Regions from separate parts of the Vreelandella neptunia genome, predicted to be linked through region 1. Evidence: predicted binding sites of a transcription regulator. Region 1 holds the regulator's gene; each other region holds the start of a gene.
What was found. The regulator sigma-54, encoded in region 1, starts transcription at its own class of promoters, with help from an activator protein. The targets are predictions, from matches to a motif close to TGGCACNNNNNTTGCTNT.
Positions count from the first base shown of each region.

Region 2: a site for sigma-54 is predicted at 2,834-2,851, ahead of SR894_RS05265 (formate/nitrite transporter family protein). Genes of this name have one in related genera too.
Region 3: a site for sigma-54 is predicted at 2,010-2,027, ahead of SR894_RS14075 (circularly permuted type 2 ATP-grasp protein). Genes of this name have one in related genera too.
Region 4: a site for sigma-54 is predicted at 1,186-1,203, ahead of glnL (nitrogen regulation protein NR(II)). Genes of this name have one in related genera too.

Region 1 covers NZ_CP140255.1:1,605,654-1,609,547, reverse strand. Annotated here, with positions in the region: gene lptA (lipopolysaccharide transport periplasmic protein LptA) at 1-344, shown strand, start outside; gene lptB (LPS export ABC transporter ATP-binding protein) at 356-1,123, shown strand; gene SR894_RS07315 (RNA polymerase factor sigma-54) at 1,253-2,668, shown strand; gene hpf (ribosome hibernation-promoting factor, HPF/YfiA family) at 2,766-3,074, shown strand; gene SR894_RS07305 (PTS sugar transporter subunit IIA) at 3,079-3,549, shown strand; gene rapZ (RNase adapter RapZ) at 3,632-3,894, shown strand, end outside.
Region 2 covers NZ_CP140255.1:1,140,319-1,144,212, forward strand. Annotated here, with positions in the region: gene tal (transaldolase) at 1-470, shown strand, start outside; gene SR894_RS05255 (fructosamine kinase family protein) at 515-1,357, shown strand; gene cynS (cyanase) at 1,361-1,801, opposite strand; gene SR894_RS05265 (formate/nitrite transporter family protein) at 1,862-2,674, opposite strand; gene SR894_RS05270 (sigma 54-interacting transcriptional regulator) at 3,042-3,894, shown strand, end outside.
Region 3 covers NZ_CP140255.1:3,012,795-3,016,688, forward strand. Annotated here, with positions in the region: gene SR894_RS14070 (alpha-E domain-containing protein) at 1-436, opposite strand, end outside; gene SR894_RS14075 (circularly permuted type 2 ATP-grasp protein) at 441-1,922, opposite strand; gene SR894_RS14080 (transglutaminase family protein) at 2,288-3,894, shown strand, end outside.
Region 4 covers NZ_CP140255.1:159,355-163,248, forward strand. Annotated here, with positions in the region: gene glnA (glutamate--ammonia ligase) at 1-319, shown strand, start outside; gene SR894_RS00840 (DUF4124 domain-containing protein) at 442-996, shown strand; gene glnL (nitrogen regulation protein NR(II)) at 1,272-2,330, shown strand; gene ntrC (nitrogen regulation protein NR(I)) at 2,327-3,754, shown strand; gene SR894_RS00855 (ChaN family lipoprotein) at 3,756-3,894, opposite strand, start outside.

The DNA of each region.
Region 1 (3,894 bases):
ACATTCGCCAGGGGGAAATGCAGCTGCGCGGCGACCGGGTAGAGATCGAACGCAACGACGCGGGCGAACTCTCGACGGCAACCGCCACCGGAGAGCGCGCCTACTTGCGCCATCAAGGCGAAGGGCAAGATGGCCCTACAGAGGGCTGGGCACGGCGGATTATTTATCACGTCGCCGAGCGCCGCGTTGAGTTAATTGACCAAGCCGAACTGACCCAACAGGAGGACAAATTTAGCGGCGGGCGACTTGAATATTTTATTGATCGTGAAGTGATTCAAGCACGCTCTGACGTTGACGGCAGCGAGCCCCAGCGCATACGTATGACCCTTCAGCCTGAACAATAGGGAGTCAAGCTGTGGCAACTGCTGACACTACGCCGAACAACATCCTTACACCGAACAAAACCCTTTATGCCCACCACCTGGCTAAAAGCTACAAACGCCGCCGTGTGGTTAAAGACATCAATTTGGAAATCTGCCAAGGCAGCGTCGTTGGGCTCCTGGGCCCCAATGGCGCGGGTAAAACCACCTCATTCTATATGATCGTTGGGCTAGTCAAGTCCGACGCTGGCAAGGTGGGTATCGACGATGTGGATTTAACCCGCGCCCCCATGCACGAGCGCGCAGCGGCGGGAATTGGCTATCTACCTCAAGAGGCATCTATTTTCCGCAAACTCTCGGTTGCCGATAATATTATGGCGATACTCGAGACCCGCAAAGAGCTTAGTCGCAGCGACCGCGAACAGCGCCTGGAAGCGCTACTCGAAGACTTCCATATTACCCATATCCGCGACAACCTGGGCATGAGCCTTTCAGGGGGCGAGCGCCGGCGTGTAGAAATCGCCCGTTCGCTAGCCACAGAGCCCGCTTTTATTCTGCTTGATGAGCCTTTTGCGGGCGTTGACCCCATCTCGGTAGGTGATATTAAAAGCATTATTCGTGCGCTTAAACAGCGCCATATCGGCGTGCTGATTACTGATCACAACGTGCGTGAAACCCTGGATATTTGCGATATCGCCTATATCGTCGGCGATGGGCAAATCATCGCCAGTGGCTCGCCGGCTTCGATTCTCACCAATCAAAAAGTAAGGGACGTGTATTTGGGCGCCGATTTTCGTCTGTAACAGTTTCGCCTTCATCGCCCCTAAATAGCGCTTTAAAACAACTTTACTACCAATGGCATGCTTATTGCACTTGCGCCAAGCACTCACTCGCACTAGGGTGGAGCATTCTGATTAACGAGTGGTTCTCAGATGGTCATGAAAGCTTCTCTCCAACTGCGTATCGGCACACAGCTGACCATGACGCCCCAGTTGCAGCAGGCCATTGCGCTGCTGCAACTCTCTACGCTGGATCTTCGTCAAGAAATTCAGCAGGCACTTGATGCCAATCCCATGCTGGAGCAGGAAGATGAATTTAGTGAGCAGGCTGTCAGCGAGCCTAAGGAAGAAGAGTGGTCAGAGAGCATCCCTACTGAGCTCTCGGTAGATAGCGACTGGTCAGATACCTATCAAGATATGGGCAGTCAGGGGGGTAGCAGCAGCGAAGGCCCTGATTTTGAGCGTCAGGCAGCAGGGCAAAGCCTGCATGGCCACCTGCTATGGCAGCTTGCCATGACCGATTTTAGCGCCCGCGAGCAGCTTGTCGCGGAGAGTTTAATCGACGCGCTCGACGCTAACGGCTACCTAACCCAACCGCTCAACGACATCCGTGAAGGCCTGCGCGCCCAGGGCATTGACGGGCTTAGTCAACGCGAAGTGGAAACCATTCTGCTCAAGCTCCAGCAGTTTGAGCCGACCGGCATCTTTGCCCGGGATCTGCGTGAATGCTTGATGCTGCAGCTCGCCGCCCTCCCCGATGATACGCCACTGCTGGTTCCCGCTCGCCGTTTAGTGCGGCAGTTTCTCGAAGCGCTTGGTAAAGACGATATGCGCCTGCTGAAGCGCCGCCTAGGGCTCGACGACGAACAGTTGACCGACGTCATCCTACTGATTCGCAGCCTAGACCCACGGCCAGGCAGCGCTTACGGCGACACCGACGATAGCTATGTTACCCCCGACCTAGTCGTGCGCCACGATAACGAAGGCTGGCACTTAGAACTCAACCCAGAAGCCCTGCCAAGGCTGCGCATTCAGCCGGACTACGCCAGCTTGATTAAGCGAGCGGACAAGAGCCAGGACAATCAGTTTCTCAAAGAACACCTCCAGGAAGCGCGCTGGCTGATCAAAAGCCTCTCTAGCCGAAACGATACGCTGCTGCGTGTGGGTCGCGAAATCATTACCCGCCAGATTGGCTTTTTGGAGCACGGTGAAGAAGCCATGAAGCCATTGATACTGGCCGATATTGCCGAAGCCGTCGAGATGCACGAGTCGACTATTTCACGGGTAACGACGCAAAAATATATCCATACACCTCGAGGCGTGTTTGAACTCAAATACTTTTTCTCAAGCCAGGTGAGCGGTCAAGATGGCGATAGCCATTCCAGCACTGCCATCCGGGCACGTCTCAAGAAACTGATTCAAGAGGAGCCGCCCGGCAAGCCGCTTTCAGATAGTCGCTTAGTGACGCTGTTAGGCGAGGGAGGGATTCAAGTGGCGCGTCGTACGGTGGCGAAATACCGTGAAGCCATGGGCATTCCCTCATCTAGTGAACGGCGCCGTTTGCGCTAACTTCGCTAACGTTTCAGGGAAACTCTCGACAAGGGCTTTGCAACGCGGCAAAAAGGGTTACAATCGAAGTACAGTCCGATGGATAAGGAGCACGTCAATGCAAGTAAATATCACTGGTCATCACGTAGAACTGACTGACGCCTTGCGTGACTATGTCAACGAAAAGCTTGAGCGTGTAGAGCGCCATTACGACAATATAACTACGGTGCAAGTCACCTTATCAGTGGAGAAAGAGCGCCAGCAGGCCGCCTGTACGCTGCACGCAGCAGGTGCTGACTTACATGCGGAAGCCCTAGACAGTGATATGTACGCCGCTATCGACGCGCTAGCGGATAAAATCGACCGTCAACTCGTTAAACACAAGGAAAAAGCACAAGCTCGCGCCCAAGGCGCTGGTGTGCGTTAATTCAATGACGTTGGAAACCATACTCCCCCCGGAACGTGTTCTGTATGACGTACCCGGGGGTAGCAAAAAAAGGGTGCTGGAGTTTTACAGCACCTTTATTGCCCAAAATATCCCCAGCCTGGACAGCCAAGAAGTGTTTAGCCGTTTAATCGGCCGCGAGCGCTTAGGTAGTACGGGTATTGGTAACGGCGTGGCTATTCCCCATGCGCGGAGCCCCCACTGCACCGCCCCTATCGCCGGGTTTTTAAAGCTGGCTGAAGCAATCGATTTCGATGCTATCGACGGCGATCCGGTAGATCTGGTATTTGTCCTGTTGGTACCCGAAGAGGCAGATGACACGCATCTCTCACTACTGGGGCAGGTAGCGACCATCATGAATGATGCGGACACGCGCCAGCAGCTGCGTAAAGCAGCCAGCCAGCGCGAACTGCTCGAGCTGATTACCGCTAAAATTCGCGAGCAATCAGCGACCTAAGGGTCTGAAAGCCTGTTCAGGGCACAGCAGATTATTCGCTCACCACCCTCAACGCAGCTTGATCAAAGCAAAGAGAGACTCTATGCAACTGGTGATCATTAGCGGCCGCTCCGGGTCAGGTAAATCTATCGCCTTGCAAGCGCTGGAAGATCTTGGCTACTACGCGATTGACAACCTCCCCGCTATGCTGCTGGGATCATTGGTGGATGAACTGCGTGACCAGGGCGATCGCACCCATCTGGCGGTCAGTATTGATGCCCGCAATTTGCCGGGAGCGCTGGAGCGCCTACCCTCTTTGTTAGAGGAGTTGCGTCAGCGTAAAATCGACTTTCAAGTGATTTACCT
Region 2 (3,894 bases), 470 kb from region 1:
CCCAAGCCCAGGCCTGCTTTGATGCCGGGGTGTTTTTGATTTCTCCCTTTGTCGGCCGCGTGACCGATTGGTATAAAAAAGAGACCGGCAACGACTACACGCCGGAAAACGACCCGGGCGTTCAGTTTGTTCAGGGTGTTTGTGAGCGCGCCAACCAGGGTGGCTACGACACCGTTGTAATGGGCGCAAGTTTCCGCACCACTGGCCAGGTGCTTGCCTTAGCAGGCTGCCCAAGGCTAACGATCTCGCCTGCCTTGCTAGAAGAGCTGGATGCCACCGAAGGCAGTGTCACCGCGCAAATTCAATCGGGTAAAGGCAGTGGCAAACCGACTGAGCCGCTGAGCGAAACCGCCTTCCGCTGGGGCCACAATCAAGACGCCATGGCCAACGACAAGCTCGCTGAAGGTATCCGCCGCTTCCACGATGATCAGCTGGAACTGGAATCATTGATCGATAAACGCTTGAGTTAAGCTACCAATCTTAGGACGTACTCATCCCTATGGAGAGTCGCACTATGGATGCCACCCTGAGCCAACTGCTCGAGTCTATCGAGTTAACCCCCACCGGCGGTTTGCAGCCGCTAAGTGGGGGTGATATTGCTGCCGTTTATCGCTTGGAGACACAGCACGGGCAGGTGGTGATTAAGCACGATGACGCGGCGCGAGTACGCGGTGAAGCCGAGGGGCTAGGTGCCTTGCGCAGCGCCTGCGAGAAGCTTGCGGTGCCGGAAGTGCTAGGTTTATCGGCGGGCTGGCTGGTCATTGAGTCATTAGACACAGTGCCCGTGGAGCCGAAGAGCGAGGCCGCGCTTGGTGAAGGGCTGCGCGGCCTGCACAGCGTAATTGGCGATGCCCACGGCTGGCATCAAGATAATGCCTGTGGGCAAACGCCTCAGCCGAATACCCCGCTTAGCGACGGACGAGCTTTTCAGCGCGAGCGTCGCCTACTTCCCCTGTGTGAGGCGTGCCACCAACGTGGTCTATTGAGTAATGAGCTGCGAGGGCGTATCGAGCGCTTAGCCCATGATTTAGAGCGCTGGTTGCCGAATGCACCGCCCAGCTTGCTACACGGCGATTGTTGGTCGGGGAATGTGCTTTTCACTACCAGGGGACCAGCGCTTATCGATCCGGCCGTTTATCGCCACTACCCGGAAGTTGATGTGGCGATGCTGACACTATTTGGTTCGCCAGGGGAGGCCTTTTTTGACGCCTACTGGAACGGCAACGCCCCGACCGAATGGCCGAGGCGTGAAGCCCTGTTTCAGCTCTATCCGCTGCTGAATCACCTGCTGCTGTTCGGTGCCGGTTACCGTTCGGCGGTTGAACGCAGCGTGGTGAGGCTCGAGTCTTTCAGCTGAGTCTTACCAAGACTTATAGGGCAAAAACTTGCCGTTCATGGTGAGTAATACCCGGTCGCCTTTGGGATCTTCGATTTTGTCGACCTCCATAGTGAAGTCGATGGCGCTCATGATGCCGTCGCCAAACTTCTCCTGTACCACGTCTTTAAGAGTCTCCCCGTAAACGCCGACAACTTCATACAGGCGGTAGATGAACGGGTCTTGGGGAATCGCTTCATCCCAGGCTTTGGTAGGGAAGGCCACCAGGGCGTCGGTGACATCACTCTCCACACCCAGTGTGTCGCAAAGCTTAGCGGCAACCTCTTGGCTGGCGCTGTTCATACCGTAACAGGCGGAGGCGACCCAGACTGGCGACATGTTGACCGCTTTACCAATATCATCCCAGCTCATCTTTTTACGCGCTTTGGCGGCGAGCAGGGTGTGACGCATTTCGAGCTTATCCATGATGGTTCTCCTTTATAGGGGAGGGCGTTTGAAGCCCTTTTTTTGCCTAATAGGCTGTGATCAAGACAACACTTTTTTGGCTTGGGTACGGACGTGGGTGGTGTAAAGAACGAGACCAACCAGGGTCAGGCCGCCGACCAAGTTACCCAGTACCGTGGGAATCTCGTTCCACATGATGTATTGATACAGAGTGAAGTCAGCGCCCATCATCAGACCAATTGGGAACAGGAACATGTTGACCACGGAGTGCTCAAAACCGAGATAGAAAAACACAATAATTGGCATCCACATGGCCATGATTTTGCCGGACACCGTTGTGGAGATGGCGGCGCCCACCACGCCCATGGAGACCATCCAGTTACAGAACATGCCCCTCAGGAAGAGCACGATCCAGCCGGCAATCCCCGCCTCCTGATAACCCACCGTGCGACTTTCTCCAACGGCCATCATCGTTTGGCCGACAGCGTTGATCTCCTCGGTGCCGCCCATGGTGAAATTCAGGTAGCCGAAGGTGGCGATAAATAGGGCACCTCCAAGGTTGCCAAGACCCACCAGCGCCCAGCACTTCAGCATGCGCGGCAGTGTCACACCGGGTCTTTTGTCGAGCCATGCAAGAGGTACCAGCGTAAAAACACCAGTGAGCAGGTCATAGCCCATCAGGTAGAGCATCACAAAGCCCACGGGGAAGAGCAGTGCTCCAATTAAAAAGTGGCCTGTTTGGGTCGCGATGGTAATGGCAAAAATAACTGCCAACGCTAGGGTCGCCCCCGCCATAAAGGAACGGATAAGCGTATCCCGAGTACCCATATAGACTTTGGACTCACCCTGATCCACCAACTTGGTGACAAATTCACTTGGCATTAGATAAGACATAAGTATGTCTCCTGTGTCATTTCGGTTAATTAACGCCTAACCCTAGAGTTTTAGTGTTTCCTGGCAGGAGTAATAAATAGGAGCAATAAAACCGATGGCTGCGCCGTCCTGGTGCAAAAGAGATTAAGCGTATGGCGCTATCGCACTATCCACATAGCTATTGCTATTTGTGTGCCAACTCGCGCGTATTGTTTTTAATCGTCTGTTTTTAATAAATTAATTGGTTTTTTGAAGGAGTTTTTGAATTGCATATCGAGTTACGAAAAATCGTAATTAACGATATTTCGTTGCTTTATTTACGAAATGTCGTAATTGGCGCGGGAATTGAATGGTTAAGGAGAGACCACCTAGAGCCATGAGGTATGCAATGGATGAGCAACAACGCAATCACACCGCGGCGCTGATGGTCGCTTTTTCACCTTTGGCGATGATAGTGGTCGACCCTTATGCCGATAAGTTACTGGACGCTAACTCTGCCGCCTGTGAGTTGCTCAATATTAATGAAGCACTGCCTCTAAAGGCGCCTTTTAGCCATCGTTTAAGTGCTTCACTGCCGCTATGGGTGAGCTTCACCGATGAGACGCTGGTGCAAAAAACGGCCTGGTCGGATGACCTGGTGATACTAGACATGCTGCGCCAGCCTTATCGGGTAGAAGTTTATGCCCAGCATATTGAAGACTCTTCACAGCTGTTACTGACGCTGATAGACCGCAATAAAGCTGAGCAGCGGCGAGCAAAAGCGGAATTAGGCCGCCAACACCGCCAGGGGGAAGTGGGTTGGCAGCGGGTCGAACAGGTGTTCGAACGGATTGAAAAGCAGAACCAGCTGATTCTGGGCGCAGCGGGTGAGGGGATTTACGGCCTGGATGCTGAAGGAAAAACCACCTTCGTGAATCCTGCCGCCGAGCGAATTCTGGGCTGGAGTACCGAAGATATGGTAGGCCACGATGCGCACCTAATGTTTCATCATACCCACGCCGATGGCAGCCACTTCCCGGTGCAGCAGTGTCCTATCCACGCCTCATTCAGCGACGGCCAGGTGCACCACGTCGATAACGAGGTGTTCTGGCACAAAAATGGTGAGGCGATTCCCGTTGAGTACACCAGCACCCCTATTTTTGAAATGGGCCGTTTGGTCGGGGCGGTGGTGCTATTTCGCGATATTCGTGAGCGCAAGCGCGCCGAGCAGCAGTTGCGTGATGCCCTTGCAGAAGTGGAGT
Region 3 (3,894 bases), 1.4 Mb from region 1:
AGCCCGTCAGCGTCTGGCAGCCACGAATAACGCTTTTAAGAAAGCTATCGCGACGGCGTGGACTAACACCGTTTTCGGCATGATCGGCGACGCTCAGATAGAGCTGGTTAACCTCTTCCCAAATCTCCCGGGGCACCACATCCCGGGTGGTTCTGAGGTTCTCACGGGCACTGGCAAGCGCGGAGATAATCGAAATATCATTGTCGGTATCGGCGCATAAAAAGTGCACGACATTGCGTTCATCAAAGTCGGTATGGCGTGCGGTAAAGGCTTCCAGACTGCCGGTCATTTCGATAAGCGGTGCCCAACCAAGCGGTAAGCGACCCGGCAAATCGAGCATAAGGTGGCTATTGACGCTCAGTAAGCGCGCTGTATCTTCCGCTCGTTCGATATAGCGCGCCATCCAGTAGAGGTTCTCTGCAACGCGTGACAGCATGGCATTAGACTCCTTTCACCGCGGCCGCTGCCGCCTTATCGTCGGTTTCTACAATCCAGGTATCTTTACTGCCGCCACCTTGTGAAGAGTTCACCACTAGCGACCCTTCAACCAATGCCACCCGTGTTAAGCCCCCGGTGGTGACATGAATTTCAGGACCCGAGAGTATGAACGGGCGTAAATCCACATGGCGCGGCTGCGCCAAGCCATTCGCCAGCGTAGGCGTAGTTGATAGTGCCAGGGTGGGCTGCGCCATATAGTTGCGCGGATTCGCCTCTATCAAGCGGGCAAACTCTTCGCGGGTCTCTTTGGTTGAACGTGGGCCAATCAGCATGCCGTAGCCCCCTGACTCATTGGCCGGTTTCACTACCAGTTCATCCAGGTGGTCAAGTACGTAACGGCGGTCGTCCTCGAACATACACAGATAGCTGGGCACGTTGGGGATCAGCGGCTCTTGGTCGAGGTAGTAGCGAATCAACGCGGGAACGAAGGCGTAAACGACCTTGTCATCCGCCACACCGGCACCCGGCGCATTGGCGAGTGCTACTTTCCCTGCCCGCCAGGCACGCATTAGGCCCGCTACCCCCAGCATGGATTCAGGATTAAACGCTTCCGGGTCGAGAAACTCATCGTCTACCCGGCGGTAAATAACATCGACCCGACGCAGCCCTTCCACGGTGCGCATGTACACCACATCATCGTCATCAACGAGTAGATCACTTCCCTGCACCAGCTCGACACCCATTTGTTGGGCAAGATAGGCGTGCTCAAAGTAGGCAGAGTTGTAGATCCCAGGGGTTAGTACTACTACCTGGGGGTCATCCCCGTGCCTTGGCGACATCGCCGCCAGCATGTCGTATAGCTGAGCGACATAATCATCAACAGGCAAAATTTTGCCTGAGGCAAACAGCTCCGGCAGCACCCGCTTGGTGACATTGCGGTTTTCCAGCATGTAGGAGACGCCGGAAGGAATGCGTAAGTTATCCTCCAGCACGTAGAGCGTCCCATCGCCATCGCGTACGAGGTCGGAGCCACACACATGGGCCCATACGCCGTGAGGGGGATTAATGCCGACACACTGGGGGCGGAAATTAACCGACTGTGCCAGCACCTCGGCAGGCAACACTTTGTCCTTAATGACCTTTTGATCGTGGTAGAGATCATCGATAAATAGATTCAGTGCCTGCACGCGCTGTTTAAGGCCCGCCTCGGTTTTACGCCACTCACTGGCGGGAATAATCCGCGGCACAATATCAAAGGGCCAGGCGCGATCAATCATCGCGCCTTCAGAATAGACGGTGAAGGTAATCCCCATGGTACGGATCGCGATCTCCGCCGCTGTTTTCCGCTCAGCTAACTCCTCGGCGCTGAACCTTGCCAACATGTTGCACAACTCACCCGCAGAGTCACGTGGCTGTCCGGGTGCGGCCATCAGCTCATCGTAGTAATCACGACACGCATAGTTATTCCAATTCACTTGGCTCATGGGCGCTCTCCTGGCGCTGGGGGTGTAAGCGGCAACTTGCTTAATGCTCAGTGTAGGCCTGCCGCGTGCAAAACAATCAAACAATTGAGAGCAAAATGCGTACCATCTTTTGCGATATTTCAACGCTCGCTTACTTAAACACTACGTGACAGGGAGCAAGAGCTACTTAAAGCGCCTTTACGCCCTATCTTGGTGCGCACAAGTGGCATCAAGTTGGTGCATAACGCGATTTCCACTTTAGTTAAACGTCTTAGTTAAGATAGCGGCTGCAAAATAGTAAAAGTGGAACGATACTTGCGAAACGTTCGGTTATTCCTTAACCCAACCGACCAGCCGATTAATAGCGGCTCTTTTGAGGGTGGCCCATGACCATTCGCGTTGCCTTGTATCATCGTACGACTTACCACTTTGACCGTCCGGTGCGTCTTTCGCCCCATGTTATTCGGCTGCGTCCGGCGCCCCATTGCCGCACTCATATCGAAGCGTACTCGCTCAAACTCTCCGGCGATGACCACTTTTTAAACTGGCAACAGGATCCGTTTGGCAACTTCAATGCCCGAGTGGTGTTCCCTGAACCCCGCAAAGAGCTAACCATTGCCGTCGAGCTAATCGCCCCGATGACGGTGATTAACCCGTTCGATTTCTTCTTGGACGATATTGCGCAAACGATTCCCTTTGCTTACCCAGAAGCGCTGCGCCAAGAACTAAGCCCCTATCTTGAAATCACCGAGTCAGGGCCGCGGCTGTTGGAGTGGCTCAAAGCCGTGCCCCGCGAACCAACTACCACCGTCGACTTCCTGGTCGCGCTTAATCAACGTCTACAGGACGACATCGGCTATCTGGTGCGCCTGGAGCCCGGGGTTCAGAGCTGCGAAGAAACACTGACACTCGCCAGCGGCTCCTGCCGCGACAGCGCCTGGCTGCTGGTGCAGATTTTCCGCCATCTGGGCCTCGCTGCACGCTTTGTGTCCGGCTATCTCATTCAGCTCAAACCCGATGTTAAAGCGCTGGACGGCCCCAGCGGCAGCGAGGTGGACTTCACCGACCTGCACGCCTGGACCGAAGTCTTCCTGCCCGGCGCTGGCTGGGTAGGTCTCGACCCCACCTCGGGCCTGTTCGCTGGCGAAGGACACATTCCCCTCGCCGCCACTCCGACGACCGGTAGCGCCGCGGCCATCACCGGATTTTCGGATAAGTGTGAAGTCACTTTTGATGTCACCATGGAGGTCGAGCGCATCCATGAAGATCCACGGGTCACCAAGCCCTATAGCGATGAACAGTGGCAGCGCATCTGCGCCTTGGGAGACCAAGTGGACGCCGAACTCTTGCAGCAGGACGTACGCCTCACCATGGGGGGCGAACCCACCTTCGTATCCATCGACGATATGGAGAGCCCACAGTGGAACACCGAAGCGCTAGGCGAGCACAAGCGCGAACGCGCCGAGGCACTACTAACCCGGCTGCAGGCCGCCTATGCGCCCGGCAGCGCCATTCAGCAACAGCAGGGCAAGTGGTACCCCGGTGAACCGCTGCCCCGATGGGCGCTAGCCTGCTACTGGCGTAAAGATGGCGTGCCGCTATGGCGAGATCCCCAGTGGCTGGCCTGTATGGAAGGCGCCCCCAAGGTAGACGTTGATAATGCGATGGCGCATCGCTTCACCAAGGCCCTTAGCGAACGCTTGGGGGTGGCGGAACGCTACTGGATTCCGGCGTTTGAGGATGCCTACTACTACCTCTGGAAAGAGCAGTCGCTGCCCGTCAATGTGGATCCGCGGGAAGCCAATCTCAAAGATGACGCCGAACGCCACCGTTTAGCTCGTTTGTTAGAGCAAGGCTTGGACGAAGTGGTGGGCTACGCCCTGCCGCTGCGCCACTCGATCAGCCAAGCTCACCGCTGGGAGAGCGGCCGCTGGCCGCTCAAGCGCGACCACTTATTCCTGGTGCCCGGTGACTCGCCCATGGGCCTACGCTT
Region 4 (3,894 bases), 1.4 Mb from region 1:
GACTGCCAACCCCTACCTGGCGTTCTCTGCCATGTTGATGGCGGGTATCGACGGTATCAAGAACAAGATCCACCCTGGCGATGCCATGGACAAAAACCTGTACGACCTGCCGCCAGAAGAAGGCAAGTCAGTACCGACTGTGGCGCACAGCCTGGATCAAGCACTGGAAGCCCTCGACGCTGACCGTGCGTTCTTGACCGAAGGCGGCGTGTTTACTGACGAAATGATCGATGCCTACATCGAACTCAAGATGGAAGAAGTGGAGCGTATTCGTATGACCACTCACCCCATCGAGTTTGATATGTACTACAGCTGTTAATCAGCGTTACTCGCCCCTGGCTGTTACTATCAGCCAGGCGGTGGTAACAATGATTGCTAAGAGAACCCCGCTACGGCGGGGTTTTTTGTTATTAGGGGCTTAGAAGCGTGGCAAGGAGAGCTATGAGCAAAATCAATACAGTAGCGATAAGCAGTGTGCTGGTAGCTCTCTTAGGCGTGGGAGTAGTGGTTAGCTCGGCGTTCGGGCAGACGGTTTATCGGGTGACCGATCAGCACGGCAACGTTACCTTTACCGATAACCCAGGTAGCGGTGGCGAGGCGTTGGAATTAGCGCCGTTGCCCAGCCTGCCGCCTGCGTTAAGCGCTGCTCTCACCAACCCCAATCCAAGTGCAGCCTCACCCGCCGCTGTACGGCCACGCGGTAAACCGGGGCAGCCCTTTATGCCCTACGACCATTTTTCGATCGCTCTGCCCCAGCAAGGCGCACAGGTGGAAGAAGGAATGACCGCGGTGGAGGTGACTGTTGCGCCACCGTTGCGCGACGACCATCAGGTGCGGCTGTTGGTGAATGGCGAGATTAGCCAGACAGCGCTGCACAGTGATGTCTTCTGGTTAACGGGCCTAACCACGGGGCGATACGAGCTCCAGGCAGAGCTGCTGGATAGCAGCCAGCGTTTGCAGCACCGCACGGCAGCGGTGACGATTACGGTTCCTTAAAAAACGCCTTCATCAACGCGATTAGAAAAGCGCTACCAGAAAAAACAGGCCTATATATTTCTTTCCAAAACCTGCATGCACTAAAGTGGTGCATTGCCAGGGGCGTTTGGCACGACAAGTGCGCTAAAACGATCCACCCGCTTCCGTTGCGATGCCCGCAAGCCGTGCAAATGGGCATCAATGCATAGTTGGCGCGCTTTTTGCAGCTCCCTCATTGATCATCCACCTGTAGGTCTGTATCGGCGATGGAAGACGCGATTTTTCAGGACACCACCATGCATCAGCGTTTGCTTGAACATCTCACCACGGCGGTATTGCTGCTAGACGGCGAATTGCGTGTGCGCTGGATGAACCCTGCCGCTGAAGCGTTGCTAGCGGTCAGCCTTAGCCGTGTTCACGGCATTAGCCTGGACACGCTACTCGGCGGGGATGAAAGCATTGACGATGTATTGGCCAAGGCGCGGGATGCGTTTCACCCCTATACCCAGCGTGAAGCGCGCATTACCCCGTTGAATAGTGAACCGCTAACGGTTGACTACACGGTGACGCCGTTATCCGACGATGAGCTGCTGCTGGAAGTGGAGCCGCGGGATCGGCTGATGCAGATCTCTCGGGAAGAGGCGTTGACCACTCGCCAGGAGACCATCAAGGTGCTGGCCCGCGGGCTCGCCCATGAAGTCAAAAATCCGTTAGGTGGCATTCGCGGGGCGGCGCAGCTATTAGAGCGGGATCTAGACGACCCGGCGCTGCGCGAATATACCCATATTATTGTGGAGGAGGTGGATCGGCTGCGCGATCTGGTCGACTCCATGCTCGGACCTAACCGGATGCTTAAACACGAGCCGGTCAATATTCATAAAGTGCTGGAGCGAGTGCGGGCGCTGCTGATTGCCGAACACCCTTGTGTGACCATCAGCCGTGACTACGACCCCAGCTTGCCCGACCTTTCCGGCGATGAGTCGCAAATGATTCAGGCAGTGCTCAACGTGGCCCGTAATGCGGTGCAGGCCATGAGTGATGCGCAAACGCCGGAACCTTGCTTAATACTGCGCACCCGAGCCCGTCGCCAGTTTACCCTTGGTGCTGAACGCCACCGGCTGGTGAGTGAAGTCGCGGTCATCGATAACGGCCCTGGGGTTCCGATAGCGCTGCAGGAAACGCTGTTTTACCCAATGGTGTCGGGACGCGCGGAAGGCAGTGGCCTTGGGCTTTCTATCGCCCAATCGATTTTGCATCAGCATCAAGGATTGATCGAATGCGACTCACGCCCTGGACACACCGAATTTCGTTTACTGATTCCCATGGTTATTAATTACACCGGAGAAGCGTCATGACTGAGGCTGCACGTAATGATGTTGCGCGGGTGGTCATTGTCGATGATGACCGCGCTATCCGCTGGGTGTTGGAGCGCGCCTTGGCGCAACCCGACCTTGACGTTGAGTGTATCGAGCGCGCCGACGTTGCCCTGACGCGTTTGTTGGAAAACCCACCCGACGTGCTGGTCACCGATATTCGTATGCCGGGCATCGATGGGCTGGATCTTATGTCCCGGGTACGCGAAGCGCATCCTGACTTGCCGGTGATCGTGATGACCGCGCACTCCGACCTGGACAGCGCCGTAGCCTCGTATCAGGGCGGGGCGTTTGAATACCTGCCCAAGCCGTTTGATGTTGACGAGGCCCTGGCGCTGGTGCGCCGCGCCGTGGCCCACGCTCGGGAGCGCCAGCGTCCAGTCGCCGTGCCGGAAGGTTTAAACGCCGAAATTATCGGTGAAGCGCCCGCCATGCAGGAGGTGTTTCGCGCCATTGGCCGTCTTTCTCACTCCCACATCACGGTGTTGATTAACGGGGAATCGGGTACCGGTAAAGAGCGCGTTGCCCAGGCGCTTCATCAGCACAGTCCGCGAGCGGGCAAGCCGTTTATTGCTCTCAACATGGCGGCGATTCCTCGCGACTTGATCGAGTCTGAGCTGTTTGGTCACGAGAAGGGCGCGTTTACCGGTGCGGCCCAGCAGCGCCAGGGGCGTTTTGAGCAGGCTAACGGCGGCACGCTGTTTTTGGACGAAATAGGCGATATGCCCGCTGAAACTCAAACGCGGCTACTGCGCGTGCTGGCCGATGGCGAGTTTTATCGCGTTGGTGGGCATACCCCGGTCAAAGTGGATGTACGCATTATTGCTGCCACCCACCAAAACCTTGAGGTGCTGGTGGACGACGGCCGCTTCCGGGAGGATTTGTTTCACCGCTTGAACGTGATCCGTATCCATCTGCCCAAGCTTGCCGAGCGCCGTGAAGACATTCCGCGCTTAACGCGGCACTTTTTAGCCGAAGCGGCGAAAGAGCTGACCACGGATATCAAGGTGCTGACCAGCGAAGCGGAAGCCCACTTAACGCGTTTGCCGTGGCCCGGCAACGTGCGCCAGTTAGAAAATATCTGCCGTTGGCTCACTGTAATGGCGTCAGGGCGTGAAATTCTGGTTGAAGATCTTCCGCCGGAGCTGCGTTCACCCAGTGCTTCGGAAAGCAGCGCCCACGGCGATTGGCGCACGGCGTTTCGCGACTGGGCGGATCATGCCCTGGCTGAAGGCCATACTCATCTGCTGGAAGAAGCGGTGCCCGATTTTGAGCGGATCCTGATTGAGACAGCGCTAAAACATACCGGCGGGCGTAAAGGTGAAGCCGCTGAGCTGCTGGGCTGGGGGCGCAATACGCTCACGCGTAAACTGAAAACACTATTACCGGCACTCGCTGATGAGTAATCTATTCGTCAGCGAGTATATACACCGCATCGGCTAGGGTGGGGTCGGGCAGGGTGCAGTCGCTCATTTGCCAGGGCAGCAGGCTCACGGTGTTGCTAACGCCCAGGGCATTGAGCTGATAGGCAACGCCTTCGTTATAG